One region of the Amycolatopsis sp. NPDC004169 genome, then DNA from elsewhere that is predicted to be linked to it. Evidence: riboswitches for the same ligand, from Rfam matches in the RefSeq annotation. Region 1 holds a riboswitch; the other holds the start of a gene.
What was found. Region 1 has a riboswitch for thiamine pyrophosphate ahead of thiO (glycine oxidase ThiO). Riboswitches for the same ligand answer to the same signal wherever they lie in the genome.
Positions count from the first base shown of each region.

Region 2: linked by a shared signal. The riboswitch ahead of ABZX11_RS39680 (thiamine ABC transporter substrate-binding protein) and the one ahead of thiO (glycine oxidase ThiO) in region 1 are both predicted to bind thiamine pyrophosphate.

Region 1 is NZ_JBEXMD010000005.1:204,539-207,934, reverse strand. It holds gene ABZX11_RS09120 (hypothetical protein) at 1-684, shown strand, start outside; gene thiE (thiamine phosphate synthase) at 686-1,345, opposite strand; TPP riboswitch at 1,457-1,562, shown strand; gene thiO (glycine oxidase ThiO) at 1,556-2,629, shown strand; gene thiS (sulfur carrier protein ThiS) at 2,629-2,829, shown strand; gene ABZX11_RS09100 (thiazole synthase) at 2,831-3,396, shown strand, end outside.
Region 2 is NZ_JBEXMD010000045.1:30,927-34,322, forward strand. It holds gene ABZX11_RS39675 (iron ABC transporter permease) at 1-415, opposite strand, end outside; gene ABZX11_RS39680 (thiamine ABC transporter substrate-binding protein) at 460-1,503, opposite strand; TPP riboswitch at 1,526-1,632, opposite strand; gene ABZX11_RS39685 (4a-hydroxytetrahydrobiopterin dehydratase) at 1,665-1,949, shown strand; gene ABZX11_RS39690 (hypothetical protein) at 2,355-3,086, opposite strand; gene ABZX11_RS39695 (hypothetical protein) at 3,208-3,396, opposite strand, start outside.

The DNA of each region.
Region 1 (3,396 bases):
CGGCTCGCACAGGTGCTGGCGGCGGCGCTGGCGGCGGTGACAGCGGCGCTGCTCGGTTCGACGCTGGGTGTCGCGGGCACGGTGATCGGGGCCGGCGTGGCGAGCGTGGTGTCGACGGTCGGCAGCGAGCTGTACCTGCGCTCGCTGGAGCGCACCCGCGAGGCGGCGCTGCGGGCGCGCCAGCTGGCGACGTCGGGGATCCGGCGGCGCGGGCAGGCGGAGGCGCCGGCGGAGGCACCTGCGGAGGTGCCGATCACCGACCAGCCGACCGTCCGGCTGGCGAAGCCCGAGCCGTCGCGGCTGCGCAAGCTGCGCTGGCCGTTGATCATCGGCACCAGCCTGGCGGCGTTCGCGGTGGCGATCCTGTCGATCGTCGGCTTCGAGTCGGCCACCGGCACCCAGATCGGCGGCGGAACGGGTTCGAGCATCGGCAGGATCCTCGGCGGCACCGGCGGCCACCAGGGCAAGACGCCGTCGACCACCCCGCCGACCAGCACGGACGACACGCAGGTGTCCCCGACGGAGACGACCACGACGCCGACCTCGACCGCGCCGGCGACGTCGTCCGAGACCCCGACGACCACCCCGAGCACGACGACGGAACAGCCGTCGACCGAGGTCCCGTCGACCACTGCGACCCCGCCGACCAGCAAGGGCGCCGCCGCGACGACACCGACGCCGTGACTCAGGCCAGGCGCGCCCGCAGCTCGCGGGCGGCCGCCTCCGGGTCCTCGGCTTCGGTGATCGCCCGGACCACCACGATCCGCGACGCCCCGGCCTCCAGCACCGACGGCAGCCGGTCGCCGTCGATGCCGCCGATGGCGAACCACGGCCGGTCCGGGGCCCACGCCGCCGTGTCGCGGACCAGGTCGAGGCCGGGCGCGGGGCGGCCCGGCTTCGTCGGCGTCGGCCAGCACGGGCCCGTGCAGAAGTAGTCGACGCCCGGCTCCGCGGCCGCGGAGAGGGCCTGGTCCAGCGAGTGCGTCGAGCGGCCGATCACCACGTCGTCGCCGAGGATCCGGCGGGCCAGCGGCACCGGGATGTCGTCCTGGCCCAGGTGGAGCACGTCGGCGCCGACGGCCAAGGCCACGTCGGCGCGGTCGTTCACCGACAGCAGCGCGCCGTGCCGGGCGCACGCCTCCGCCAGCACCTCCAGCGCCGCGATCTCGCCGGCCGCCTCCAGCGCACCGGTCTTGTCGCGCAGCTGGATGATGTCGACCCCGCCGGCCAGGGCCGCATCGGCGAAGGCGGCCAGGTCGCCGCGGGTCGTGCGGGCGTCCGTGCAGAGGTACAGGCGCGCCGAGTCGAGGCGGGCGCGGATCTTGTCACCGGAGAGGGCGGGCATAGCGGCGACCGTACCCCGCGCCGACCGAAGCAGGCGTCGCGCGCCCGTTGCCACGAAAGCCATCCGGCCGCGCCCGCGGTTGGATTATCGACGAACGGCGCAGTAGGGTGAAGGTGTCCGCACGGGAGCCCGAGGCACGGGCTGAGAGGGAGCTGCCGCTCCGACCGTGGAACCTGATCCGGGTCATGCCGGCGCAGGGAGCGTGATTCCATGACGAACCTGGCAGTGGTGGGCGGCGGCGTGATCGGCCTCGCCGCCGCGTGGCGCGCCGCGCGCACCGGCCGCAGCGTCACCCTCCACGACCCCGAACCCGCCCACGGCGGCGCGTCCTGGCTGGCCGGGGGCATGCTCGCCCCGGTCACCGAGGCCTGGCCGGGCGAGGAGGACGTCCTCCGCCTCGGCGAAGAGTCGCTCGAACGCTGGCCCGGCTTCGCCCGTGACCTCGCCGGAGAGGGCTTCGACCCCGGCTTGGCCGCGCACGGCACGCTCGTCGTCGCCTTCGACAGCGCCGACGCCGGTCACCTGGACATCCTGGCCGGTCACCTGCACGGGCTCGGCCGCGCGGCGGAGCGGCTCACCGGCCGGGAGGCCAAGCGGCTCGAGCCCGGTCTCGGATCCGTCCGAAGTGGACTCCACGTGCCCGGTGACCTGGCCGTGGACAACCGGAAACTCCTCGACGCCCTCTACGCCGCCTGCGTCGAACACCGAGTCCGGTTCGTCCGGGAGCGCGTCGAAGAGCTCCCGGACGCCGAAGCCGTCGTGCTCGCCGCGGGCGCCTGGACCGGGCGGCTGCACCCGCTGCTCGCCGACGCCGTCCGCCCGCTCAAGGGCGAAATCCTGCGGCTCAAGCCCCGTCGCGGCTGCCTGCCGCCGCCAACGCACACCGTCCGGGCCGTCGTCGAAGGCCGCCCGATCTACCTCGTCCCGCGCGGTGACGCCGAGCTCGTCCTCGGCGCCACCCAGTACGAGGCCGGGTTCGACCGGGCCGTCACCGCCCGCGGCGTGCGCGAGCTGCTCGAAGGCGCCGAGCGCGTCTTCCCCGCGATCACCGAGTACGAGCTGACCGAGACCGCCGCCGGCCTGCGGGCAGGCAGCCGGGACGCGCTGCCGTACCTCGGTGCCTTGGACGGCCGGGTGTTCGCCGCGACCGGGCACCACCGCAACGGCCTGCTGATGGCCCCGGTGACCGCGGACGCCGTGGTCGCCTGGCTCGACGGGGACGAGCCGCCGGAGGGCACGGCGGCCGCGTCCCCCGCCCGCCTGCACCAGAAGGAGCACGTGTGATGGAGATCAAGCTCAACGGCGAGTGGACGGAGTTCCCGGACGGCGCCACCGTCGCCGACGTCCTCGACCGCACCGGCGGCGCACGGCCGGGCATCGCCGTCGCGGTCGACGGCGTGGTCGTCCGCCGCGCCGACTGGGCGGCCACGGCCGTGCCCAAGGGGGCGGTCCTCGACGTGCTCACCGCGGTCCAGGGAGGCTGAAATGGACGTGGAACCGCTGGTCATCGGCACGACCAAGCTGACGTCCCGGCTGATCATCGGCACCGGCGGCGCGGCCAACCTCGCCGTGCTGGAACGTGCGCTGGTGGCGTCCGGCACCGAGCTGACCACGGTCGCCATGCGCCGCGCCGACGCCGAAGGCGGCTCGGGCGTCCTCGAGCTCCTCAAGCGGCTCGGCATCGAGCTGCTGCCGAACACCGCGGGCTGCCGCACGGCCGCCGAGGCCGTGCTCACCGCCCAGCTCGCGCGCGAGGCGCTGGAAACCGACCTGGTCAAGCTCGAGGTGCACGCCGACGACCGGACGCTGCTGCCGGACCCGATCGAGACCCTCGACGCCGCCGAACGCCTGGTCGCCGACGGGTTCACCGTGTTCGTCTACACGAACGACGACCCGGTGCTCGCGCTGCGGCTGGAGGAGGCGGGTTGCGCCGCGGTGATGCCGCTGGGCGCGCCGATCGGCACCGGCCTCGGGATCCGGAATCCGCACAACATCGAGCTGATCGTGTCGCGGGCGGGCGTCCCGGTGATCCTGGACGCCGGAATCGGCAC
Region 2 (3,396 bases), on a different contig from region 1:
CGGCGTCGGTCGTCCGGGCGTCGAGCCGCGCCCACAGCCCGGCGACGGTCCGCGCGACGACGGCGACGTTGAAGAACGCGTTGGCCAGCACGATCGGCAGCACGCCGCCGTCCGGCCAGAGCGCGCGGAACGCCAGCCCGACGACCACGGTCGGCAGCACGAACGGCACGAGCACCAGCGTCCGCGCCAGGCCGACGCCGGGCAGCCGCACCCGGGCCAGCAGGAACGCCACCGGCAGCCCGGCCAGCACCGCGACCACCGTCGACGCGGCCGCGCTCCCGACGGTGAACCCGGCCAGCTGCCAGGTCCGCGGATCGCCGAGGACGACGTCGAGGCCACCTGCGGCGAACCCGCGGCCGATGATCGCGACGACCGGCCAGGCGAAGAACACCACCAGGAAACCGATCGGAGCCAGGCCGAGCAGCGCCAGGCCCAACCCGCGGGCGGTGCGGGGTGGGGCTACTGCTGCACGAGCGTGCGCCATTCGCCGATCCACTTCTCGCGTCCGGCCTGCACCTGGTCCGCGGGCAGCGTCTGCGGCTTCTGCGGCAGCGGCGCGACCTGCGCCCAGCCCTGCGGCAGGTCGACACCCTGGCGCGCCGGGTAGACGTACATGTTGGCCGCGACCGTCGCCTGGAACTGCTGGGACAGCAGGAAGTCCACCACCTTGCGGGCGTTCTCGACCTGCTTGCCGCCGGCCAGCACGCCGGCGTACTCGACCTGCCGGTAGCAGGTGTCGAGCAGCGCCTTGGTGCGCGGCTTCCCGTCGTCGCCGACCTCGGCGGCCGGCGAGGACGCGTACGAGACGACGATCGGCCGCGGCCCCTTGCCGGACGAGCCGGAGAACTGCTTGGTGTAGGCCTCTTCCCAACCGCTGACGACCTGGACGCCGTTGGCCTTCAGCTTCGTCCAGTAGTCCTTCCAGCCGGCGTCGCCGTACTTGGCGATGGTGCCGAGGAGGAACGCCAGCCCGGGGGACGCGGTCGCCGGGTCCTCGACGACCAGCAGGTCCTTGTACTTCGGGTCGGCCAGGTCGTCGTAGGTCTCCGGCGCGGGGAGGCCCTTGCCGGTGAAGTAGTTCGTGTCGACGTTGACGCAGACGTCGCCGACGTCGACCGCGGAGAGCCGGTGCTCGGGGTCGACGGCGTAGCGCTGCGGCCCGCGGTCGGCCTCCGGGCTGGTGTAGGGCTCGAAGACGCCCTCGCTGAGCGCGCGCGAGGCGAAGGTGGAGTCGACGCCGTACGCGACGTCGCCGATCGGGTTCGCCTTGGTGAGCACCAGCTTGTTGGTCAGCGATCCGGCGTCGCCCTGCTTGAGCACGGAGACCTTGATGCCCGACTGCTTCTGGAAGGCGTCGAGCACCTCCTGCGGCGCGAGGAAGGAATCGTGCGTCACGAGGGTGACGGTGGGCGTCTGCTGCGTGCCGCCGTCCCCGTCCGACAGCGAGCACCCGGCGGCGACCACGCCGACGACGGCGATGGCCGTCGCAGCCCTGCGTTTCATCTACCCTCCTGCACTTCGCCGGACGCGGAGGGGAAGCCCTCCCGTCGCCGGCATGATCCGGTCAGGTGCGAACGGTCGCGGATACCCGCCTCTCAGCCCGGCACCCGCCGGACTCCCGTGGCAACCGTGCAGCGTAGTCGAGGACGCAGGACGATGGAGACATGACGGAAATCTTGAGCGACTCCGAGGCCGACGGACGGCTGGGCGCGGGCTGGACCAGGACGGGTGCGGTGATCTCGCGCGAGGTGGAGCTGGCGAGCTTCCCCCAGGCGATCGAGGTGGTGAACCGGGTGGCGGAGCTGGCCGAGGCCGCCGACCACCACCCGGACATCGACATCCGCTGGCGCACGCTGACGTTCCGGCTCTCGACGCATTCGGCGGGCGGCTTGACGGCGAAGGACTTCTCACTGGCCGCCGAGATCGACGCGGTGCTCGCCGCCCTGTGATCCTGGTTACTCTGGGTGCACTTTTCCCGGGGTTCGACGTCTCTCGGTTACCGGAACCTTCGGGAGGGAGACGAGATGACTCAGGCAATCGTGGTCGGCACGGCAGCGTTCGCGACGATGGTGGCGGCGGCGGGCGGAGTGCTCTGGTTCACCGCCCGCAACCGCCGTCACCTGGACAGCTGAGAGTTCGATCACAGCTGTTAACGCGGGCCATGATCGGCGCGCTGTTCGGAGCGGAAGCATCGGTTTCACACCCCCGGGAACGCCATGAACAGCACCGCCCTGACCGCCGCCCAGCGCGCCTGGATCAACGCACTCGCCCCCGCGGTGGTGTTGATCGCGATCGCCCTGCTGGGCCTGCTCGGCTAGGCCGCACTGGCCGGTCGGACCAGCAGGTCCGGCGGGCTACCCGGCTTGGCCCGGTGTCTCGGGCGGCTCCGGGGCGGCGATGCCCGGAATGCCCGCCCCCGGCGCCGCCCGCGGTGCGCGCTGGTGAAAGCGGGCGTGTTCGACCCACCCTGGCGGGAGCCACCCGCCGGTCAACAGCTGCGGGTGGCGGGGGTGCACGGCAAGGGCCCAGGAGACGAACAGCAGTTCCGCCCAATCCGACTGGAGCATCCAGGAAATGGGGCCGTGCTCGCTGTTCCCGCTGAAGTGCACGGTCGCGGGCGCAACGACCGACAGACCGGAGATGTCGGTCCAGGGCCAGCGCAGGACGCTCGGGGTGTGCATGTAGAAGCCGTACTGGCTCAGGTAGACGTTCCCCTGCTCGATGGGGACCCAGCGCGGCACCGCCGCGGCCTGCGCGGCCCGGCGCGCCCGCGACTTGGCGATCGACCCGCCCACGAGCGTCCCGGCGACGAGCCCCAGCCCGACCGCGCCGGTGCCGAAGACCACGGGCGTGCTGACCTGCCAGCTGCCGTCGCCGAGCGCCCGGAAGTCGGAGAGCACGAACGACCCGCAGGCCCAGAACTTTTCGTCGCCGCCGATCGTCGGCGGAAACGGAGCGAGCACCTCATAGACGTCCTGCGTGCTCTGCCCGCCGGCCAGCAGGGCGGCGAGGTAACAGGTGTACCACAGCACTTCATCGCGCTGCGTCCACGGCGGCACCGGATTCGCTGCCGTTTTCTGCCCCATCGTGAGAACCTTCCAGCCACCGGACGATGCGGCGGCCGATCCTAATGGCCGGGCGGCCCGGCGGGGGCCGTTACCGAGCGGTCACCACCCGGCTCGCCCAATACCGGCCGATTCGGGCGGGCTACAAGGCGATGTGCTCCGGCGGCGGAAACCCGGCCGGCACGTCATCGGTCGTGGTCCAGTACTCCAGGCAGGACAGGCGGCCGTCTTCGGCGAACACGATGAGCCCGCCGCCAGGTGCGTCGGCTTCGATTGCGACCGGAGGGTCGGCGACCACCGCGATCGGCAGGGTCCGGTCGACTTCCAGGTT